Regions from separate parts of the Jejuibacter sp. L23 genome, predicted to be linked through region 3. Evidence: predicted binding sites of a transcription regulator. Region 3 holds the regulator's gene; each other region holds the start of a gene.

Region 1 (7,886 bases), 1.5 Mb from region 3:
ATCTCGACATCATGCTGTTTGGCGATCTGACTCTCGCCACGCCGCGCCTGACGATCCCCCACTACGACATGAAAAACCGCATGTTTATGCTGTGGCCGCTGTTCGAAATCGCGCCCGATCTGGTATTCCCCGATGGCCAGAGCCTGCGCGACTGCCTGGCGCGTCTGACTGACCCAACGCCGGTGGTATGGTAACCGGCCCCCCGTTATTCATATTGTGGCAACAGAATCTCCCCTCACTTTATAGCACTGGCATTCTTCCCCGGGATCTTTCAGAATGCGCTATCGTTTTGTTACGGGGGATATTATGAAAGCGACAACCATCACCCACCTACGCCAGCTCAAAGAGCAGAACAAGAAATTCGCCAGCATTACCGCCTACGACTACAGCTTTGCCAGACTCTTCGCCGACGAAGGCATCGGCGTGATGCTGGTGGGCGATTCTCTGGGTATGACCGTCCAGGGTTATGACTCCACACTGCCCGTTACCATTGACGATATCGCCTGGTGCACCCGCGCCGTACGCCGGGGCGCGCCAGGCTGCCTGCTGCTTGCCGACCTGCCTTTTATGGCCTATGCCACTCCCGAACAGGCATTTGATAATGCCGCTCAGGTCATGCGCGCCGGCGCCAATATGGTGAAAATTGAAGGCGGCCAGTGGCTGGCGGACACCGTACGCCTGCTGACTGAACGCGCCGTGCCGGTCTGTGGCCATCTGGGGCTGACGCCGCAGTCGGTTAACATCTTCGGCGGCTATAAGGTTCAGGGGCGCGGCGATGCGGCCGCTCAGACGCTGATGGAAGACGCTCAGGCGCTGGAAGCCGCCGGTGCGCAGCTGCTGGTGCTGGAGTGCGTGCCTAAAGCGCTGGCTCAGCGCATTACCGACACCCTCTCCATTCCGGTGATCGGCATCGGCGCCGGTAACGGTACCGACGGTCAGATTCTGGTGATGCACGATGCCTTCGGTATCACGGGCGGCCACATCCCCAAATTTGCTAAAAACTTTCTTGCCCAAACCGGTGATATCCGCGCAGCCGTGCGCCAGTATGTCGCCGAAGTCGAGTCCGGGGCTTACCCGGGTGACGAACATAGTTTTGAATAACAGGAGTAATCGCTGTGTTGATCGTTGAAACCTTACCGCTGCTGCGTCAGCAGATTCGCCGCTGGCGGAAGGAAGGGAAACGGATTGCGCTGGTTCCAACCATGGGCAACCTGCACGATGGCCATATGAAACTGGTCGACGAAGCCCGCGAACGCGCCGATGTGGTGGTGGTCAGTATTTTCGTGAATCCGATGCAGTTCGACAGGCCTGACGATCTGGCGCGCTATCCCCGCACGCTGCAGCAGGATAGCGAAAAGCTTAACAAGCGTCGTGTGGACGTGGTATTCGCTCCTACGCCGCAGGAGGTTTACCCCAAAGGCATGGAAGGGCAGACCTTCGTCGAGGTGCCGGAACTCTCCACTATCCTGGAAGGTGCCAGCCGCCCTGGCCACTTCCGCGGCGTCTCTACCGTGGTCAGCAAGCTGTTCAACCTGGTGCAGCCGGACGTCGCCTGCTTCGGCGAGAAAGATTTTCAGCAACTGGCGCTGATCCGTAAGATGGTGGCGGATATGGGTTACGATATCGACATCGTCGGCGTCCCTACGGTACGCGCGAAGGATGGCCTGGCGCTGAGTTCCCGCAACGGCTATCTCACCTCCGGTCAGCGTAAAATCGCCCCGGGACTGCATCAGGTCATGAAGGAGATTGCCGCCAAACTTAGCGCAGGTGAACGCGACTGCGAAGAGATTCTCGCCATTGCCGCCCAGGCGCTGAACGAAAAAGGCTTCCGCGCCGACGACCTGCAAATCCGCGATGCCGATAGCCTGCTGGCTCTGACGCCGGAAAGCCAGCGCGCGGTAATTCTGATGGCCGCCTGGCTCGGTGAAGCGCGCCTGATTGATAATATGCAGGTCACGCTTACAGAGTAGACAGCAGACGCCTGATGGGGTAATACTGCCCCACTTTCCCAGGGCCAGGCCCGCCTGGCCCCTGTTCCGTATGACTTAATGACCAGGGTTTAACGCTATGATTCGTACTATGCTGCAGGGCAAACTTCACCGCGTCAAAGTAACGCAGGCCGATTTGCACTATGAAGGCTCCTGCGCCATTGACCAGGATTTCCTCGACGCGGCAGGTATTCTGGAATATGAAGCCATCGATATCTACAACGTCACCAACGGTAAGCGCTTTTCGACCTATGCCATCGCCGCCGAACGCGGTTCGCGCATTATCTCGGTGAATGGCGCCGCGGCCCACTGCGCCAGCGTTGGCGATATCATGATTATCGCAAGCTATGTCACCATGCCAGATGAAGAAGCCCGTAGCTGGCAGCCGAAAGTCGCCTACTTCGACGGTGATAACGAAATGAAGCGTATTGCGAAGGCTGTGCCGGTGCAGGTCGCCTGATAGCCCCTTCGTCAGCGTATAAAAAAACCGGAACGTCAGATGGCGTTCCGGTTTTTTTACGAGGAGAATTAGCTACGCAGCCCACGCCCGCGCTGGATCAGTCGCCAGCACAGCAGATAGAACGCAGCAATAAAGATAAGCAGTACGCCAACAGTCAGCGGCAGTTGAACGTCACTCACCCCCAGGAAGCCGTAGCGGAACCCGCTAATCATATAGACGATGGGGTTCAGCTTGGAGAGTGCCTGCCAGAAAGGCGGCAGCAGCGTCAGCGAATAGAATACCCCGCCCAGATAGGTCAGCGGCGTCAGTACAAAGGTCGGTATCAGGCTGATATCGTCAAAGGTGGTGGCGAATATCGCGTTCAGCAGCCCCGCCAGCGAGAACAGGATCGCGGTCAGCAGCAGGGTCAGGGCCACAAACAGCCACGAATGCACGTGGAACGGTACAAAAAACAGCGAAATCGCCGTGACCAGAATCCCCACGCACAGGCCGCGGGCCACGCCGCCACCGACATAACCCGCAATAATCACGTGGGTCGGCACCGGCGCCACCAGCAGCTCCTCGATATTGCGCTGGAATTTAGATCCAAAGAAAGAGGAAGCCACGTTGGCGTAAGCGTTGGTGATCACCGCCATCATGATCAGACCCGGAACGATAAACTGCATATAGCTAAAGCCGTGCATCTCGCCAATGCGCGAACCAATCAGATTACCGAAGATAATAAAGTACAGGGTCATGGTGATCACCGGCGGCACCAGAGTCTGGATCCAGATGCGCATAAAACGGTGAATCTCTTTCGCCCAGATGCTCTTCAGGGCGACCCAGTAAAGCTGCATCATGCCGGCTCTCCTTTCTTCTCATGGACCAACGTGACAAACAGCTCTTCCAGTCGGTTAGCTTTGTTACGCATACTTAATACCTGAATACCCTGTGCGCTCAGCTGAGCGAAGACGCTATTGACCCCCTGCTCGCGCAGCACTTCCACCTCCAGCGTCGAGGTATCCACCAACCGGTACTGGTAGCCGTCCAGCTTAGGAATCGGGCTTTTCGGCGCCAGATCGAGGATAAAGGTTTCCGACTTCAGCTTGGAGAGCAGATCTTTCATGGAGGTGTTCTCCACCAGCTCCCCGCTCTGGATAATACCGATATTGCGGCACAGCATCTCCGCCTCTTCCAGATAGTGGGTGGTCAGGATAATGGTGGTGCCCTGGTCGTTCAGATCCTTCAGGAAGGTCCACATTGAGCGACGCAGTTCAATATCCACTCCGGCTGTGGGCTCATCCAGAATCAGCAACCGCGGCTCATGCATCAGCGCCCTGGCGATCATCAGGCGACGCTTCATACCGCCAGAGAGCATGCGCGCACGTTCGTTGCGTTTTCCCCACAGATCGAGCTGCGTCAGGTATTTTTCGCTACGCGCTATCGCCTCGCGGCGCGGTACGCCGTAGTAACCCGCCTGATTCACGACGATCTGCTGTACCGTCTCGAAGGGGTTAAAGTTAAATTCCTGCGGCACCAGCCCAAGCTGGCGTTTGGCATTCACCACATCACGCGCCAGGTCATAGCCGAAGACCTTGACCTGGCCTGCGCTTTTATTGACCAGCGAGCTGATAATACCGATGGTGGTGGATTTTCCTGCGCCGTTAGGCCCCAATAGTGCGTAAAAATCACCGGCTTCTACGCGCAGATCGATGCCTCGCAACGCCTGAACGCCGCCGGGATAGGTTTTCGTCAGTTGCTCAAGTTCCAGTGCATATGCCATAGATTCAGCTTGCCTTGTTTTTCTTACACGAGTTATATGGTTTAAAAAAAAGTTGAGTTGCCCTATATTACCCCAACGCACTAATCTGGTTACAGGTTGTTAACCTCTATGAAAGATATCGACAGTCTCATCAGCAATAACCGTCTCTGGTCCAAAATGCTGGTGGAAGAGGATCCCGGCTTCTTTACGCAGCTTGCACAAGCTCAGAAGCCCCGTTTTCTATGGATCGGATGTTCCGACAGCCGCGTTCCCGCTGAGCGCCTCACCGGCCTGGAGCCGGGCGAGATATTCGTTCACCGTAACGTGGCTAACCTGGTTATCCATACCGACCTGAACTGTCTTTCCGTGGTTCAGTACGCCGTCGATGTGCTGGAGGTCGAGCATATCATTATTTGCGGTCACTACGGTTGTGGTGGCGTGCAGGCGGCGGTGGAAAATCCCGAACTGGGGTTGATCAACAACTGGCTGCTGCACATTCGTGATATCTGGTTTAAGCACAGCTCCCTGCTGGGCGAACTGCCGGAAAGTCAGCGCATGGATACGCTTTGCGAGCTGAACGTGATGGAGCAGGTCTATAACCTGGGCCACTCCACCATTATGCAGTCAGCGTGGAAACGTAACCAGAAGGTCACCATCCACGGCTGGGCCTACGGCATTCACGACGGCCTGCTGCGCGATCTGGACGTAACCGCCACCAGCCGCGAGTCGCTGGAGCAGAACTACCGTAAGGGCATCTGCAACCTGCGTCAGCAGCATCAAAACCATAAATAATGTTAAGGGCCGCATCGCGGCCCTTTTTGTTACTCGTCCAGCAGAACGACTTTGCCGACGTAGGGCAGATGGCGATAGTGCTGGGCGTAATCAATGCCGTAACCCACCACAAATTCGTCGGGAATGGAGAAGCCGATATATTCAACCTTAACGTCCACCTCACGGCGCGAGGGTTTATCCAGCAGGGTACAGATAGCCAGTGATTTCGGCTCACGCAGGCGCAAAATCTCACTCACCCTGCTCAGGGTGTTGCCGGAGTCGATAATATCTTCCACGATCAGCACATCCTTACCGCGAATATCCTCATCCAGATCCTTGATGATTTTAACGTCACGGGTGCTGGACATCCCGCTCCCGTAGCTGGAAGCGGTCATGAAGTCGACTTCATGAGGCACTTCAACCGCCCGGCACAGATCCGCCATAAAGATAAAGGAGCCGCGCAGCAGCCCCACCAGCACCATTTCGCTGCCGCTGTCGCGATAGCGTTCATTAATCTGCTGCCCGAGCTCTGCGACACGCGCCGCGATCTCCGCTTCCGGGATCATCACTTCTACTTTATGTTTCATCTGTATAACCAAATAATTTGCTGATAAGGCTCTGCTCCGCGGCCCTTCATTCAGAGAAAGTGCCCGCGTGAATCGAAAGATCGCAGAGTATAACAGCAAACCCCCCACCTTCGCTTCTTTGCATCAAAAGCCTTTTTTGTGATCGTTATCACACATGTAAATAACTATAATTAATTGCTATCAAAAATTAATGGAACTCTTCGCTATGGAAAAACAACAACCCCGGCCACGTATGGTCGTGACGTTATCCGCTCTGTTTGCGTTGTTAACAGGACTCTGGCTGTTGGGAGGTGGTGTCTGGCTGGTCGCTATCGGCGGCTCCTGGTACTACCCGATAGCCGGCATCGTCATGCTGGTGGTTGCCTGGTTGCTGTGGCGCCGCAGCGCCGCTGCATTATGGCTGTATGCCCTTCTGCTACTCGGCACCATGCTATGGGGCGTTTGGGAGGTCGGCTTCGACTTCTGGGCCCTGACACCGCGTTGTGACGTGCTGGTATTCTTCGGTATCTGGCTACTGTTGCCCTTTATCTGGCGCAACCTCGTTCATGTCAGTCTGGCTATTCCTGCACTGGTCGTCACCTTGCTTATCAGCGCCGGGATCCTGTCCTGGGCTGGATTTAACGACCCTCAGGAGATCCACGGTACCCTGCCGACCGACGCCACGGCAGCGGCGCAGAGTTCCGATATTCCTGACGGCGACTGGCCAGCCTATGGACGCACCCAGGAAGGCCAGCGTTACTCGCCCCTTAAGCAGATCAACGCTGACAACGTGCACCAGCTAAAAGAAGCCTGGGTGTTTCGTACCGGCGATCTGAAGCAGGATAACGATCCGGTCGAGATCACTAACGAGGTCACGCCGATCAAAGTGGGCAATAGCCTGTTCCTGTGCACCGCGCACCAGCGCCTGTTCGCCCTGGATGCCGCCACCGGGAAAGAAAAATGGCATTTTGATCCTGAACTGAAGACCGACCCTTCATTCCAGCACGTGACCTGCCGCGGCGTCTCTTATCATGAGGCTACCTCCGACAATGCTGCGCCGGATGTGGTGGCAGACTGCCCGCGCCGTATCATTCTGCCGGTTAACGATGGCCGCCTGTTTGCCATTAACGCCGATAACGGCAAACGCTGTGCCAGCTTTGCCGATAACGGCGAACTGAATCTGCAGAGCAATATGCCGGTCACTACGCCGGGCATGTACGAACCCACCTCGCCGCCGATCATTACCGACAAGGTCATTGTGATTGCCGGAGCGGTCACCGATAACTTCTCGACCCGCGAGCCTTCCGGCGTGATTCGCGGATTCGACGTGAATACCGGTAAGCTGCTGTGGGTCTTCGACCCCGGCGCCAAAGACCCGAATGCTATTCCGGCCGACGAGCATCACTTTACCCTGAACTCGCCGAACTCCTGGGCGCCGTCGGTTTACGATGCGAAGCTGGATCTGGTCTACATCCCGACCGGGGTGACCACGCCGGATATCTGGGGCGGCAATCGTACGCCGGAGCAGGAGCGCTATGCCAGCTCGATTCTGGCGCTTAACGCCACCACCGGTAAACTGGAGTGGTCCTATCAGACCGTGCATCACGATCTGTGGGATATGGATATGCCTTCCCAGCCGACGTTGGCGGATATTACCGATAAAGACGGCAACACCGTTCCGGTTATCTACGCACCGGCCAAAACCGGCAACCTGTTCGTGCTGGACAGACGCACCGGTAAAACCGTGGTACCTGCCCCAGAGCGTCCGGTTCCGCAGGGCCCTGCGAAAGGCGATCGTCTGTCGCCGACTCAACCGTTCTCTGAACTGACGTTCCGTCCGGAGAAAAAACTGACCGGCGCCGATATGTGGGGCGCTACCATGTACGATCAGCTGGTGTGCCGGGTGATCTTCCACGGTCTGCGCTATGAAGGCACCTTTACCCCGCCTTCCGAACAGGGCACCCTGGTCTTCCCGGGTAACCTGGGGATGTTTGAATGGGGCGGTATCTCGGTCGATCCCAGCCGCCAGGTGGCCATCGCCAACCCGATGGCGCTGCCATTCGTTTCAAAACTTATCCCGCGCGGACCGGGTAATCCGATGGAGCCGCCGAAGGATGCCAAAGGCTCCGGTACCGAATCAGGTATTCAGCCGCAGTACGGCGTACCTTTTGGCGTTACCCTGAATCCGTTCCTGTCGCCGCTCGGCCTGCCGTGTAAGCAGCCGGCCTGGGGTTATATTTCAGGTATCGATCTCAAGACCAACACCATCGCCTGGAAGAAACGCATAGGTACTCCGCGCGACAGCCTGCCGTTCCCGCTCCCGTTCTCGCTTCCCTTTAATATGGGAATGCCGATGCTTG
Region 2 (7,886 bases), 1.1 Mb from region 3:
CGCCTGCTGCATCAGGCCGGGGTTATCGCCAGCCAGCATGGGGATTTCGCTGAACTGCAGTCCTTCCATTTCCAGACGGAAGTCGGCCCCGGAACCGGCCTGGGCGCTACGCGAGCTGGCATAGAGCTGGACGCCGCTGTGGCTGCCGGTACGCATTGCGATAAGCGGCTTAATCAGTGAAATCTCGTTACGGCTGGCCATAATCCAGGCGGAATCCACGCCGCCGCTGTTCTGACCGGCTGCGCTATCCGTTACCGGCGACGGCGTGCTGGTGACGCTGTCTGCCGGTTGGCTACCGTTTACCGGAGTACCGGTCAGCGCAATGCCGGAGGCGCCGTTGATTTTCTGGCGCAGCTCACCGACCGAGCCGAATTTCTGCTGCAGGACGGTACCGCCGCCCAGGCTCTGCCACTGATCGACGAAGGCTTTAGAGACCCGATCGCCCAGGGCGCTGTAGGGCACCAGCAGCAGAGGAGCGCGCTTGCCCTGCTGCCAGATGTGATTGGCGGCATCGCGCGCTTCATCTTCTGGCGACAGCGCAAAGTAGCAGATGTTCGCTGTGGGGGTGACGTTTTCCGGCTGGTTCAGCGCCAGAATATTGAGCGGACTGTTGCTGGACGCCAGTTTATTGACGTTGTTTTTCAGCAGCGGTCCCACCACCAGCGAGGCGCCATCGCGCTGGGCCTGGGCCAGGATCTGCTCAATAGGCTGGCTGGAGGTGTCGTACACCTGAATATTGGCCTGCGGGCGCGCCGGGGCGGTGGTTGCCTGCGGCGGCGTAGCTGCGGCCGCGTCGGTCTGCTGTTGCGGCGCCTGCGGGGCCTGTTCCTCCGTCTGCTGCGCGGAATCCAGCTGCGGCTGCGGGGTTTGCGAGCGTTCGCCGGTCAGATCGTCCACCGGGGCCGAGGAGGGGCTGGCAACGTCGTTGTTACTGGCTGCTTCCTGCTGGTTGTCGGCATCCGAAGCCTGCGCTGGCTGGTCCGCATTGGGGGCGGCGTCAGGAGCGTCCTGAGGCGCTGGCTGGGACTGGGGCGGCAGCGCCGGGCTGACGCCCGCGTTTTTCGCCGCCTCAAAGCCCTGCTGAATCGCGCGGCCAAAGACCGCCGCCTGGCCGTTTAACGGCAGCAGTAGCGCAATCTTATCGGTGGAAGCCGGTTTGTAGTTCTGGGCGTTGCTCAGCGCCGTCGGCAACTGGGTTGCAGCCGGGTTCTGCGGGTAACGGGTCTGCCAGTCTTTGATAGCCGACTGCATCATCTTCGGATCGCGGCGATTGGTGAACCAGACCTGCTGCAGATCCAGCCAGCCCTGTAAGGTGTTCTCATCGGCGTTGATCACCAGCGCTCTGGCCTGCTCCTGGGTCATGGCGGAAAGGGCCTGCCAGGTGGCGTCGATGTTCTTCTGCTTTGCGTCGCCCTTCAGCAGGGGCTCCTGGGCTACCAGTGCGCGCAGCAGATCGAGGGACGGCCGCCCCTGGCTTGCGTCGATACGGGCCTGCCAGTACCGCGCCTGCTGGGAAGCGGGAAGCTGTTCAACATCGAGCTGGTCCAGCGCGGAGGTCGCACCCTTGTAGTCCTTAGCGGCAATCTTCACCTGAGCGCTCAGCAACGTATATTCCTGACGCTGTGCGTCGGTCAGCTCAGTGGGTACCTGCTTCCATAGCTCGGTGGCCTGGCTGGTTTTCCCTTCTTGCAGCAGTGCACGAACGGCGAGTAATTGCCATGTCGTCTTGTTATTATCTGCATTCTGCTGCATTTGTTGCAGGTAGAACGCAGAGTTGGCCTTAGCGTCGCCCTGAAGCAGGGCGGTGTTTTTTTCCGGTGCCTGGGTGCCGCAGCCGGCAAAAAACAGGGCTGCCAGCACGACCGGCAGACAGCGCCCGGCCTTCGAACGAACTAATTTAGACGGTACCATACTGTATCCAGTGCTTTTCTACTCAGTGCACAAATATTAATTCGGCAATAGAGATGAAACAATGAAACAACACGATTCAACGGCGATTTCTGGCGGTACGCTTTATATTGTGCCTACGCCCATCGGCAATCTGGGCGACATCACGCAGCGTGCGCTGGAGGTGTTGCAGGCCGTTGATCTCATTGCCGCGGAGGATACCCGCCATACCGGGCTGTTGCTACAGCATTTTGCGATTAATGCGCGTCTGTTCGCGCTACATGACCACAATGAGCAGCAAAAAGCGGAAATTTTGCGTAGCAGATTGCAGGAAGGGCAAAGCATTGCCCTGGTTTCCGATGCCGGCACGCCGCTGATTAACGATCCCGGCTATCATCTGGTGCGTGCCTGTCGGGAAGCGGGGATTAAAGTGGTGCCGCTGCCGGGCCCCTGTGCGGCCATTACCGCCCTGAGCGCCGCCGGTCTGCCTTCCGATCGCTTCTGTTACGAGGGATTTCTGCCTGCGAAATCGAAAGGGCGCCGCGATGCGCTTCAGGCGCTGGAAAACGAGCCGCGCACTCTGATCTTCTACGAATCCACCCATCGACTGCTGGAAAGCCTGGAAGATATCCGCAGCGTATTGGGCGATACGCGCTATGTGGTGCTGGCGCGCGAACTGACCAAAACCTGGGAGACCATTCACGGCGCGCCGGTGGCAGAGCTGCTGGCGTGGGTGAAAGAGGATGAAAATCGCCGCAAGGGCGAGATGGTGCTGATCGTCGAGGGCCATAAGGCGCAGGAAGAGGCGCTGCCCGCCGATGCCCTGCGCACCCTGGCGCTGTTGCAGGCCGAACTACCGCTGAAAAAGGCGGCCCAGCTAACGGCCGAAATCCACGGCGTGAAGAAAAACGCGCTGTATAAATACGCGCTGGAGCAGCAGGGAGAATAACCATTGAGCCGCTATCAGCCGCCTTTAACCATTACGCCATCAGTCCTCAATCTGGTTGTTGAGATAGGTGAACTGCTAGGTTTTTGGGCGGCTCAGGCGGGAAGAGCGTCGCCGTTACTGCGTAAAGAGAACCGAATCCGTACTATTCAGGCATCGCTGGCCATTGAGCATAACTCGTTAACCACCGGGCAGGTGACTGCGATTATGGACGGGAAGCGTGTGCTGGCGCCTGAAAAAGAGATTCAGGAGGTACGGAATGCAATTCTGGCTTATGACAAAATGCCCGTCTGGAAGGCCTGGCGCCTTCAGGATCTTCTTAGCGCACATCGCCTGCTGATGACCGGCCTGGTGGATTCCCCCGGGCAAGTCAGGCAGGGCGATGTAGGTATATATCGTGGCAGCCAACTGGTACATATGGCTCCTCCTGCATCTCAGCTTTCGCGTCTGCTGGACGATCTTCTTTCCTGGCTTCGGAATACGGAGCTGCATCCGCTGATTGCCAGTTCTGTATTTCATTATGAATTTGAATTTATTCACCCTTTCCTGGATGGTAATGGGCGTATGGGGCGGCTGTGGCAAACGCTGATCCTGAGCCAATGGCGTATTGAACTATCCTGGTTGCCAGTGGAAACCCTGATCCATCATCAACAGCAGCGCTATTATCAGATACTGAGAGAATGTGATAAAGCCAGTGACTGCTCTGCATTTGTTGAGTTTATGCTGATGAATATCCGCTCGGCACTGCAGGAAGGGATAGCGCAAAAGGCGAATGTGTCGGAACAAATGTCGGAACAAATGTCGGAACAAAAAACGTATTTTCCGACGTCGATGGAAGTCCGCATTCTCCAGCAGTTGAAACAGGAACCGCGCTCAACGGCTGCTAATCTGGCGGCAGTGCTAGGGGTCAGTGCCAGAACGGTGGAGCGTCATTTGCAAAAACTGCAGCACGAAGGGAAGTTACAGCGCGCAGGTGCGAGAAAAGGCGGATTTTGGCGCATTCTGTAAGCCACGGCAGCCCGCAGAAACGGGCTGCCGCCGTCGATATCAGGTCACCGGCGCCGGGTTGAACACCGCCAGCTGGTTGTGCAGCCCCCACTGGTCGGAAAAGGTCTTTTTACGGCCGCTCGCCACGTCAAGAATCAGGTGAAACAGGCGCCAGCCTACCTCTTCGATGCTCTCCTCGCCGGTGGCGATGGTACCGGCATTGATATCCATTAAGTCATACCAGCGTCTGGCCAGCTCGCTGCGGGTCGCCATCTTGATGACCGGTACTGCCACCAGACCGTAGGGAGTGCCGCGTCCGGTGGTGAAGACCTGTAAGGTAATGCCGGATGCCACCTGCTGGGTGCCGCAGACGAAGTCGCTGGCCGGGGTGGCGGCGTAGATCAGGCCACGGCGGGTAGGGCGCTGGCCGGGTGACAGCACTTCGGCGATGGCGCTCTGGCCCGATTTAGCGATGGAGCCCAGCGCCTTTTCCACCACGTTCGCCAGCCCCCCTTTCTTGTTGCCCGGTGACGGGTTGGCGCTGCGGTCGGTGCGTCCGGCATTCAGGTAGTCGTCGTACCAGGCCATCTCTTCCAGCAGCCTTTTCCCTACCTCCACATCGGCGGCGCGCGGGGTGAGCAGATGGATGGCGTCGCGTACCTCGGTGACTTCGGAAAACATCACCGTAGCGCCGCAGCGCACCAGCAGGTCCGAGGCAAAGCCCACTGCCGGGTTCGCGGTGACGCCAGAAAACGCATCGCTGCCGCCGCACTGCATTCCCACCACCAGTTCAGATGCCGGGCAGGTTTCGCGGGTCCGCTGATTCAGTTTTTCCAGATGGCGGCGGGCTACCGCCAGGATATCGTCCACCATCGAGCGGAAACCCTGGTGATGTTCATCCTGCAGCCGCACCACGCTTGCGGCGTCTACGGCAATGGGCGTGACATCTTCGGTTCCCTGCAGCAGCCGTTCCGGCTGGAGCTTTTCGCAACCCAGCCCCACCACCATCACTTCGCCGCCGAAGTTCGGGTTCAGGGCCAGATTATGGATGGTACGGATGGGGATGACGGCAGCCGGCGCGTTAATCGCCACGCCGCAGCCGTAGAGGTGATTAAGCCCCACCACGCCATCGACGTTGGGATATTCAGGCAGCAGATCGCGCTCGATAATCTTCACCACATAGTCCACCACGCCGGAAACGCACTGGACGCTGGTGGTAATGCCCAGCAGATTTTTGGTGCCTACGCTGCCGTCGGCATTGCGGTAGCCTTCGAAAGTGTAGCCATCCAGGGGCGGCAGCGGTTCCGGTACCCGGTTTGCCAGGGGCAGGCTTTCCAGCGGCGGCGCTTCGGGCAGGGCGACCAGCGATTCGTCGATCCAGCTTCCCTGGGGAATGGCGCGCAGCGCATAGCCGATGATCTCGCCATAGCGCACGATGGCGCCGCCGTCGGCGATATCCGTCAGGGCGACCTTATGACCCTGAGGAATGTGTTCGGTTAGCGTCAGACCGTCCGGAAAATGGGTTCCGGCCTTCAGGCCGCCGTCGTTGACGATGATGGCGACGTTATCCTGGGGGTTAACCCGGATGTAAAACGGCAGCGATACGGGTTGTGCGATTTCCGGATTGCTCATTGTTCACCTGTCTCCAGCGCTCTGTTTACGCGTGTTATTCGTTATTTCACAGATATCAGGCAGCCCAATTTCACAGCGCTGCCCCGGGGATGTGGTTAAAAAGGATGCGGTAATGCCAGACGGGAAAATGTGATTTAGCTCACTCTGAGCGGCAAAGCCCCGGGAGACAGGGGCTGCAAAATCTAAATCTGTGGGTAATCCCCCACAGAGTCAGTCAGATGACCATAAAAAAACGTAACGCCAAATCATCTCCTGGGCATACGCCCAATGTCGCCCGGAGGAGAGCGGCTTATACTGGATGACAGTTCAGTCTCCGTAAATGGGCCGCCCGGCGCGCCAGAACTCACCTCTCAGACAAGGGTTAACCCAATGAATAAAAATATCTTTCCTAACCCCTTTAAGGCTGCCCTGGCAGCACAGCAGATTCAGATTGGCTGCTGGAGCGCGCTGGCGAACCCCATCAGCACCGAGGTGCTGGGCCTGGCGGGTTTCGACTGGATCGTGCTGGACGGCGAACATGCCCCAAACGATATTACCACCTTTATTCCCCAACTGATGGCCTTGCAGGGTAGCGGTAGCGCGCCGGTTGTACGGGCGCCGACCAACGATCCGGTGGTTATCAAGCGGCTGTTGGACATCGGTTTTTATAACTTCCTGATCCCTTTTGTCGAAACCGCGGAAGAGGCGCGACAGGCGGTGGCGTCCACCCGCTATCCGCCTCAGGGGATTCGCGGCGTGTCGGTTTCGCATCGTAGTAACTGCTACGGCACGGCGCCGGACTACTTCCGCCAGATCAACGACAACATCAGCGTGCTGGTGCAGATAGAAAGCCAGTTGGGGGTCGATAACCTGGATGCCATTGCTGACACCGACGGCGTGGACGGCATTTTCGTGGGGCCCGGCGATCTTTCGGCTGCGCTGGGGTATCTGGGCGAGCCGGGGCATCCGGAGGTTCAGCGGGTCATTACCCATATCTTTGAGCGCGCCAGGGCGCACGGCAAGCCTTCCGGCATTCTGGCGCCGGTAGAGGCGGACGCCCGACGCTACCTGGAGTGGGGCGCCACCTTTGTGGCGGTGGGCAGCGATCTTGGGGTCTTCCGCGCCGCCACCCAGAATCTGGCGGACCGCTTTAAAAAGTAATCACACAACGAATTATCAGGAGAACAACGTCATGACAGTAAAAGTGGGTTTCATTGGCCTGGGGATCATGGGCAAACCGATGAGCAAAAACCTGATCAAAGCGGGTTATTCGCTGGTGGTGCTGGATCATAACCGGGAGTCTACGGCGGAACTGGTTGAAATCGGTGCAGGCAGCGCGGCGACCCCTAAAGAGGTGGCGGCTCAGTGTGACGTGGTGATTACCATGCTGCCGAACTCGCCTCAGGTCACCGAAGTGGCATTAGGGGAAAACGGTCTGATCGAAGGGGCGCATCCGGGGCTGACTCTTATTGATATGAGCTCTATTGCGCCGCTGGCGAGCCGCGATATCAGCGCGGCGCTGCAGGCCAAAGGCGTTAGCATGCTGGATGCGCCGGTAAGCGGCGGCGAGCCGAAAGCGATTGATGGCACCCTCTCAGTGATGGTGGGCGGCGATAAAGCGGTATTCGATCAATATTACGATCTGATGAAAGCGATGGCCGGTTCGGTGGTGCATACCGGGGAGATTGGCGCCGGTAACGTGACCAAACTGGCTAATCAGGTGATTGTGGCGCTGAATATCGCCGCCATGTCCGAAGCGCTGGTATTGGCTACCAAGGCCGGGGTCAATCCCGAACTGGTCTATCAGGCGATTCGCGGCGGGCTGGCGGGCAGTACGGTACTGGATGCTAAAGCGCCGATGGTGCTGGAGCGTAACTTCAAGCCGGGTTTCCGTATCGATCTGCATATCAAAGATCTGGCGAACGCACTGGATACTTCCCACGGCGTGGGGGCTCAGTTGCCGCTGACTGCGGCGGTAATGGAGATGATGCAGGCGCTGCGTGCCGATGGTCATGGTACCTCCGATCACAGCGCGCTGGCTCGCTACTATGAGAACCTGGCAAAGGTTGAAGTCAGTAAGTAATGGCTGAATGAGAAGGGCGCGCCCGGCGCCCTGCTTTTCTCGCCCGCGTGGCGCTGTCATGGACTGTTTATGAAAATCGTAATCGCACCCGACTCGTATAAAGAGAGCCTTCCCGCAGCCCAGGTGGCGCAGGCCATTGAAAAGGGATTTCGGGAGATCTTTCCCGAGGCGGAGTATGTCTGCGTGCCGGTCGCCGACGGCGGCGAGGGAACGGTGGAGGCCATGATTGCCGCGACGCAAGGGCGCTGGATGCAGGAACGGGTGACCGGACCGCTGAGCGAGCCGGTGACCGCTAGCTGGGGACTTTCCGGTGACGGCCATACCGCCTTTATTGAGATGGCGGAGGCCAGCGGTCTGGCGCTGGTGCCGCAG
Region 3 (7,886 bases):
ACCATTGCGATACAAACTGCACCGCAGATTCGCCTGATGCAGGGGAACAGCCAGGCGCTGGCGGAAAAAATACAGAGCAGCATTCTGTCCACCATTCCCATCTGGAAAAGCCAGATTGTGCTGGCGCTGTCGCTGCATTCACAGCGTCAGGCCACAAAGCTGCAGAAAGAGGTTTCAGATACCACCAACGAGATGCTGCGTCGCAATGCAGAGCTGCTGCAGACCGGCACCCTGGAAACCGCCCGCGAAGTGGAGCGGTCGGTAGTGGATATCGAAACCCTGCGTGATGTGCAGTCCCGTCTGCTGAACACTATTGAAGAGTCGGTCAATATCGCCAGCGACGCCCGCAAGCGTCGCAGCGAAGTGGAAAAAGAGCTGTCATCCATGGAAAACGACCTGCGCCTTCGCCTTGCGAATATCGCCAACGGCGGCGCGGGAAAAGTAGAGCAGGCATAACATGAGCAGTCTTGAGCAACGCCTTGCCGAAAGGTTGACCGATAAACGCTGGAAACGCGCTACGCTTGTATTTTTGCTGTTCGTCCTGGCAAGAGGATTCATGAATAACTTCCAGCCACTGGCTACGGAACTCCATCCCCCGCTCCCGGAAGATGAGGGCTCCCTTGATGGCGCCATCCTGGTATTCTGCTGGGCAGGATTCACGATTCTGTTCCGGACTCTGCTTTTTGACCGTAGGGCTCTTGCGATGGGAATAGCCGCCGGTCTGCTCTGGATCCCCACTGGCGATATTCTGGCGCTCCCGTTCTGGGCTGGCAGTATGGCGCTGCTGGTGTATCTGCTAAACAGTCTGGGAAAATGGCGCGGCATCCATTACTGGTATATGGCGCTGTGGAGCTTCGTTATCGGTAGTTATATAGAAGCCTATACGCTTCTCAACAGCCCCTTCTATACTGGTGCGATTATTGCCCTTTTCGTCACTTACTGTAAGTACTGGTATCCGCGGTTTATCCAGGAGCGGCAAGCCGCGCAAGAAGAGGATGAAGACGACGAAGAGGAAGCGTTTGACGAAGACAAGGAGCCTGATAACAGCGAGGACGAACCGGAACTGGCACCGTTTGAAACGGAAATAGCCCGCCTGGAGAGTCTGGAAAATCTGGAAGGCGCTGTTCACAGCGAACTTAAAGGCATTATTAAGTATGCGCGGCTTATCCAGCACTGCATGCTGACCGACCCGCGGGATATGCAGCCCGGCCAGGATTTCCTGAACCGCTATCTGCCGTCAGTCGAGGAGATCATCACCAAAAGCCAGAACCTGTCCAGTCAGCTTGCCGGACATGGGAATGAACATCAGGTCACGGCCCGCAGCGTGGAAATATTGAAAGCGCTACGTTCCGCTTTCCGCCAGAAGCACGCCCAGTTGCTGGAAAACGACGAAACGGAACTGAACACCGAAGTCAGTACTCTGGAAAAGCTGCTAAAAACAGACGGCTTCCTGTAACCCCTTTCGGGCCCGCAGCAACTGGCGGGCCCGCATCGGCTACATCAATAATCTCGTTTTCTCCCTCACGACACAGGCACGATCAGATCGAGCTCTTTGCTTATTTCCTGATGATTCCCATGGGAATTAACATGTTGTGGGATCAACTGACCATGGGCGACAGATTTAGACGGAATATAAATGCCGTCAGTGAAGGGAATAAAACGCTTCGCCTGATATACTTAAAAATGCCAGGGGTATTCGAATGCTTTACCAATAACCGATTGACGTAAAAGAGAAACCAGCATATTCAGGATGTGCTCACCAGAATAGGTTTCAGTATTAACCGCAACGGCAATCGCCTTAACATGGACTGAATACCTCCGTAGATAAAACATTTCAGCACGGGTATTCTTATTCTGATTCATTATGACGTATTCCTCACAGGATTGATTTAATAAGCATTCCTTAACTGTGGGTCCCCCTCTTTGAGACGAATTAAACAGACCAAAAAAAGCATCAACAATCTACGGATTTACCGGTATGATGGTGGATTAATTAACTAAAATTACTCTGTACCATGGCAGAAATTACCCCTGCAGAACTCTCCGCCAATAGTGACGAGACGCAGCTTTTCCGCCCAATGATCGGCGCACGCAATCCGCATATGCAAACCATGCTGCCGCGCCTGATACGCCGTCGGCTGCGCTTTACCCCCTGGTGGCAAAGAATCGATACGCCGGACGGCGATTTTATCGACCTCGCCTGGAGCGAACACCCGTCAAAAGCACAGCATAAGCCGCGCCTGGTGGTGTTTCACGGCCTGGAGGGCAGCCTGCACAGCCCATACGCTCACGGGTTGATGAATGCGGCAAAACAGCGCGGCTGGCTGGGCGTGGTGATGCACTTTCGCGGCTGTAGCGGCGAACCAAACCGCATGAACCGCATCTATCACTCCGGCGAAACTAACGATGCCAGCTACTTCCTGGACTGGCTGCGCCGGCGCTACGGCGCTCGTCCGACCGCCGCGGTGGGATTTTCGCTGGGCGGTAATATGCTGGCCTGCCTGATGGCCCAACAGGAAAAAGCCTGTTCGCTGGCGGCTGGCGTCGTGGTGTCGGCGCCGCTGATGCTGGAGCCCTGCTGCTACCATATGGAAAAAGGGTTTTCCCGTTTCTACCAGCGCTATCTGCTGAATCTGCTGAAGGCTAACGCCGGGCGCAAACTCAAGGCCTGGCCCGGAACCCTGCCCATCGACAGGGCCCGTCTGAAACGCATTCGCCGCATCCGGGAATTCGACGATCTGATTACCTCGAAAATCCACGGTTTTCGTGATGCTCTGGACTACTACCGACGCTGTAGCGCACTGCCAATGCTGCCGCAAATCGCCCGACCGACGCTGATTATCCACGCGAAAGACGATCCCTTTATGGATCACCAGGTCATTCCGGATCTCGACCATCTGCCCCCCAACATTGAGTATCAGCTGACCGAGCACGGTGGCCACGTCGGCTTCGTGGGGGGAACACTACGACACCCGGAAATGTGGCTGGAAAAACGTATTCCCGACTGGTTAAGTCAATTCCTGGATGGATAAATGATTATTCCCTGGCAGCAGATATCGGCGGAAACGCTGGATAGCCTGATAGAAGCCTTTGTGTTGCGCGAAGGCACCGATTACGGTGAACATGAGCGTTCGCTCGAACAAAAAGTGGCGGATGTAAAGCATCAGCTACAAACCGGCGAAGCCGTTGTGGTATGGTCGGAACTTTATGAAACGGTCAACATCATGCCGCGCTCGCAATTCCGCGGCTAATATCTGGTTTACCAAACAATTCGCCGTGTTTCAGTGGCTACACCCCTGTACTCAAGGAGTTGCTCAGCTATGTCCACCAGGCATCCGATTATCGCCGTCACCGGTTCCAGCGGTGCGGGAACCACCACCACCAGCATCGCATTTCGTAAGATTTTCGCCGAACTCGGGCTCAGAGCCGCCGAGCTCGAAGGTGACAGTTTCCACCGCTATACCCGCCCGGAAATGGATATGGAGATTCGCAAGGCCCGGGATTTAGGGCGCCATATCAGCTATTTCGGCCCGGACGCCAATGACTTTGGTCTGCTGGAAAATACCTTTACCGAATATGGTCATAGCGGTACGGGAAAGTCCCGCAAATATCTACATACCTACGATGAAGCAGTGCCCTGGGATCAGGTGCCAGGCACCTTTACTCCCTGGCAGCCGCTACCAGAACCTACGGACGTACTGTTCTACGAAGGGCTGCACGGCGGCGTGGTCACCTCGCAGCACGATGTGGCGCAGCATGTGGATCTACTGGTCGGCGTAGTACCCATCGTCAACCTGGAGTGGATTCAGAAACTGGTGCGCGACACCAGCGAGCGCGGCCATTCCCGTGAAGCCGTGATGGATTCGGTGGTGCGTTCGATGGAAGACTACATTAACTACATCACCCCGCAGTTCTCACGTACCCACATCAACTTCCAGCGCGTGCCGACGGTAGATACCTCTAATCCCTTCGCCGCCAGAGAGATCCCGTCGCTGGATGAAAGCTTTGTGGTGATCCACTTCCGGGATCTGGAGGTCGATTATCCCTGGCTGCTGGCGATGCTGCAGGGCTCGTTTATCTCGCATATCAATACGCTGGTGGTGCCGGGCGGCAAGATGGGACTGGCGATGGAGCTGATTATGACGCCGCTGGTGCGGCGCATTATGGAAGGTAAAAAGATAGCCTAATCCCTGGCTGGGGAGGGGAATCTGTCTCCCCTCCCCAGCCAGCATCAGCCTTCCACCACCTCATATGAATGGGTGATATTCACCGCTTTACCCAACATCAGCGCCACAGAGCAGTATTTCTCGGCAGACAAATCCACCGCACGCGACACCGCATTGTCTTTCAGATCCTGGCCGGTAACGATAAAGTGCAGATTGATATGAGTGAACAGGCGCGGCGCCTCTTCACGACGCTCCGAGGTTAGCTTCACCTCGCAGTCGGTCACGCCGTGGCGACCCTTTTGCAGAATAGAGACCACATCGATGGCGCTACAGCTTCCCACCGCCATCAGCACCATCTCCATCGGACTGGGGGCCTTGTCGCCGGAATTCCCGTCCATCAGCACCTGATGCCCGGAGGCGGACTCACCCAGGAAAGTCAGGCCCTCAACCCATTTTACTCGTGACTGCATGTTGTCGCTCCCATCAAGCCATTTTCCCCACAGAGTAAGCCGCCGCAAAGAAAGTCGCAACAGAAGGCGATCCGGGTCAAGCTGAAACGAGACAATAGGAGACACCCGGAAAAAGCTATGCTAAAACACTGAGGATACCCTCTCGCGGCGCGGCGAAGCGCGTACGGGATGAAATTTCACGTGAAATTTATGTAGCTTACAGGCTTTTCTCATGCCAGATCCCCAAGAGCGGGGACAAACGATCAATACGCCCGGAGGCCCATATTCTTCCGGGCGTCAGCTTATAACCAGAGGATAACCGCGCATGGTGCTTGGCAAACCGCAAACAGACCCGACTCTCGAATGGTTTTTGTCTCATTGCCACATTCATAAGTATCCATCGAAGAGCACACTTATTCATCAGGGTGAAAAAGCCGAAACCCTCTATTACATCGTTAAGGGCTCTGTCGCAGTACTTATCAAAGATGAGGAAGGGAAAGAGATGATCCTCTCTTACCTGAATCAGGGGGATTTCATTGGTGAACTGGGGCTATTCGAAGAAGGCCAGGAGCGTAGCGCCTGGGTACGGGCGAAAACCGCCTGCGAAGTCGCTGAAATCTCCTATAAGAAATTCCGTCAGCTGATCCAGGTAAACCCGGACATTCTGATGCGCCTTTCCTCGCAGATGGCCCGCCGTCTGCAGGTCACCTCAGAGAAAGTGGGCAATCTCGCCTTCCTGGATGTGACAGGTCGTATCGCACAGACCCTGCTAAACCTGGCAAAACAGCCGGACGCAATGACCCATCCAGACGGAATGCAGATCAAAATCACCCGTCAGGAAATTGGGCAGATCGTGGGCTGTTCCCGCGAAACCGTTGGCCGTATTCTGAAGATGCTGGAAGATCAAAACCTGATCTCCGCACACGGGAAAACCATCGTCGTCTTCGGTACCCGTTAATCCCGGTCTGTAACGGCGTGTTGTGGCAACGCGCCGTTTTTCTCTTTGCCACTGACGCGTTACCCTGTGCCAATGCGCCGACTGATCTATCACCCCGAAGTTAACTATGCGCTGCGTCAGACCCTGGTACTGTCGCTGCCGGTGATTATCGGGCTAATATTCGGTAGCCTGCAACAGGGCCTGCTCTTCTCGCTGGTTCCCGCCTGTTGCAATATCGCGGGCCTGGATACCCCCCATAAACGTTTCTTTAAACGCCTGATCGTCGGCGGCTCGCTGTTCGCCTTTAGCAGCCTGATGGTTCAGCTACTGCTGATGGAAAAGCTGCCACTGGCCGCCATCTTCTTCGGAATGGCGCTGTTACTGGGCGTTACGGCGGAAATCAGCGCCCTGCATGGCCGCCTGTTGCCTGCTTCGCTTATCGCCGCGATCTTTACTCTGGGGCTGGCCGGCAATATGCCGGTCTGGCAGCCGATGCTGCTGTATGCGCTCGGCACCCTGTGGTACGGCGCCTTTAACTGGTTCTGGTTCTGGATGTGGCGTGAACAGCCGCTACGCGAGACCCTGAGCCTGCTCTATCGCGAACTGGCGGACTACTGCGAAGCCAAATACAGCCTGCTGACCCAGCATACCGATCCGGAAAATGCGCTGCCGCCGCTGCTGATTCGTCAGCAAAAGGTGGTGGATCTCATCAGCCTCTGTTATCAGCAGTTGCATATGCTATCTGCCACCAGCCGCCAGAATGATTATAAGCGCCTGCTGCGCGTCTTTCAGGTGGCGCTGGATCTTCAGGAGCATATTTCCGTCAGCCTTCACCAGCCTGAAGAGGTACAGAAACTGGTAGAGCAGAGCCACGCGGAACCGGTGATTCGCTGGGCGGCCCGTACCGTGGCCGCCCGACTGCGCGTAGTCAGCGACGATATACTCTACCACCGCTATCCCCGGCGCTTTAGCATGGAAAAACCCATCTCCGCGCTGGAAAAGATTGCCCGCCAGCATCCGGAAAACCCGGTGGGGCAGTTCTGCCACTATCACTTCAGCCGTATCGCCCGACTACTGCGCACCCAGCGCCCGCTCTATATTCGGGATCTGATGGCCGACCGGCAACAGCATCTTCCGCTGCTTCGGGCGCTGCGCAGCTATCTGTCGCTGAAGTCCTCGGCGCTGCGTAGCGCAGCGCGCATTGGAACCATGCTTGCCATCGCCAGTCTGCTTGGCGCCGCGCTCAATCTGCCCAAACCCTGGTGGATACTGATGACCATCATGTTTGTCACCCAGAACGGCTATGGCGCCACCCGGGTACGCATTCTGCACCGGGCGGGGGGAACTATCGCGGGTCTGTTAATTGCGGCGGGCGCGCTGCACTTTAACGTACCCCAGGGCTATATTCTGGCGGGAATGCTGCTGATAACGCTGATTGGCTACCTGATAATCCGTAAACATTACGCGCTGGCGACCGTCGGATTTACCATCACTGCGGTGTACAGCCTGCAACTGCTTTCGCTGAGCGGTGAGCAGTTTATTATGACCCGACTGGTGGATACGCTGCTCGGTTGCCTGATCGCCTTTGGCGGCATGGTCTGGCTGTGGCCTCAGTGGCAGAGCGGCCTGCTACGACAGAATGCCCACGATGCGCTGGAGCGCGACCAGCAGGCCATCCGCCAGATCCTGAGCGACGATCCACAGCCCGGCCCGCTGGCCTGGGAGCGAATGCGGGTCAATCAGGCCCATAATGCGCTCTATAACTCGCTAAATCAGGCAATGCAGGAGCCATCATTCAATAACCGTTACCTGGCCGATATGAAGCTATGGGTAACCCACAGCCAGTTTATCGTCGAGCATATTAACGCCATGACGATCCTGGCGCGCGAGCATAATATGCTGACGCCAGCGCTGGCCCAACGCTATCTGCAATCCTGTGAAATCGCTATTCAGCGCTGCCAGCAACGGCTGACCTGGGACAACCCCGACGACAGCGGGGCCATTCACGTACTGGACGACCCCGAGGCGCTCACCATTGGCCCAATGAGTACCATGGAGCGCCATCTGGATCGCATCCTCAGCCATCTGAATGCGATGCATACCATCTCTTCCGTGGCCTGGCATCAGCGCCCCCACCACGGCGCCTGGCTACGCCGCCGTCTGCAAAGCCACAAATAATCATCCCAGGGCAATTTTCTGCACCGCTTTGGCGAAACGCGCCATGCCTTCATCGATGTCGGCGTCTTCCACCACCAGCGACGGCGCCAGACGAACCACGTCCGGCCCGGCATTCAACACCATAACGCCCTGCTCCGCTGCTGCGTTCAGCAGATC

The links. The regulator CRP, encoded in region 3, controls carbon source genes, mostly activating them, when cyclic AMP is high. The targets are predictions, from matches to a motif close to ATGTGANNNNNNTCACAT.
Region 1: a site for CRP is predicted at 5,684-5,701, ahead of hpt (hypoxanthine phosphoribosyltransferase). Genes of this name have one in related genera too.
Region 2: a site for CRP is predicted at 5,580-5,597, ahead of garD (galactarate dehydratase). Genes of this name have one in related genera too.

What each region holds. Positions count from the first base shown of each region.
Region 1 is NZ_CP138199.1:967,974-975,859, reverse strand. It holds gene folK (2-amino-4-hydroxy-6-hydroxymethyldihydropteridine diphosphokinase) at 1-194, shown strand, start outside; gene panB (3-methyl-2-oxobutanoate hydroxymethyltransferase) at 307-1,101, shown strand; gene panC (pantoate--beta-alanine ligase) at 1,116-1,970, shown strand; gene panD (aspartate 1-decarboxylase) at 2,068-2,448, shown strand; gene SCU88_RS04435 (ABC transporter permease) at 2,517-3,287, opposite strand; gene SCU88_RS04430 (ABC transporter ATP-binding protein) at 3,284-4,210, opposite strand; gene can (carbonate dehydratase) at 4,319-4,981, shown strand; gene hpt (hypoxanthine phosphoribosyltransferase) at 5,011-5,547, opposite strand; gene SCU88_RS04415 (membrane-bound PQQ-dependent dehydrogenase, glucose/quinate/shikimate family) at 5,753-7,886, shown strand, end outside.
Region 2 is NZ_CP138199.1:610,969-618,854, forward strand. It holds gene SCU88_RS02850 (penicillin-binding protein activator) at 1-1,911, opposite strand, end outside; gene rsmI (16S rRNA (cytidine(1402)-2'-O)-methyltransferase) at 1,973-2,836, shown strand; gene SCU88_RS02860 (Fic family protein) at 2,840-3,841, shown strand; gene garD (galactarate dehydratase) at 3,881-5,452, opposite strand; gene garL (2-dehydro-3-deoxyglucarate aldolase) at 5,822-6,592, shown strand; gene garR (2-hydroxy-3-oxopropionate reductase) at 6,624-7,514, shown strand; gene SCU88_RS02880 (glycerate kinase) at 7,584-7,886, shown strand, end outside.
Region 3 is NZ_CP138199.1:4,798,368-4,806,253, forward strand. It holds gene SCU88_RS22965 (toxic anion resistance protein) at 1-456, shown strand, start outside; gene SCU88_RS22970 (5-bromo-4-chloroindolyl phosphate hydrolysis family protein) at 458-1,456, shown strand; gene SCU88_RS22975 (hypothetical protein) at 1,678-1,863, opposite strand; gene SCU88_RS22980 (hydrolase) at 2,016-3,032, shown strand; gene SCU88_RS22985 (YheU family protein) at 3,033-3,251, shown strand; gene SCU88_RS22990 (phosphoribulokinase) at 3,321-4,187, shown strand; gene SCU88_RS22995 (OsmC family protein) at 4,232-4,636, opposite strand; gene crp (cAMP-activated global transcriptional regulator CRP) at 4,941-5,573, shown strand; gene SCU88_RS23005 (YccS/YhfK family putative transporter) at 5,646-7,730, shown strand; gene argD (bifunctional acetylornithine/succinyldiaminopimelate transaminase) at 7,731-7,886, opposite strand, start outside.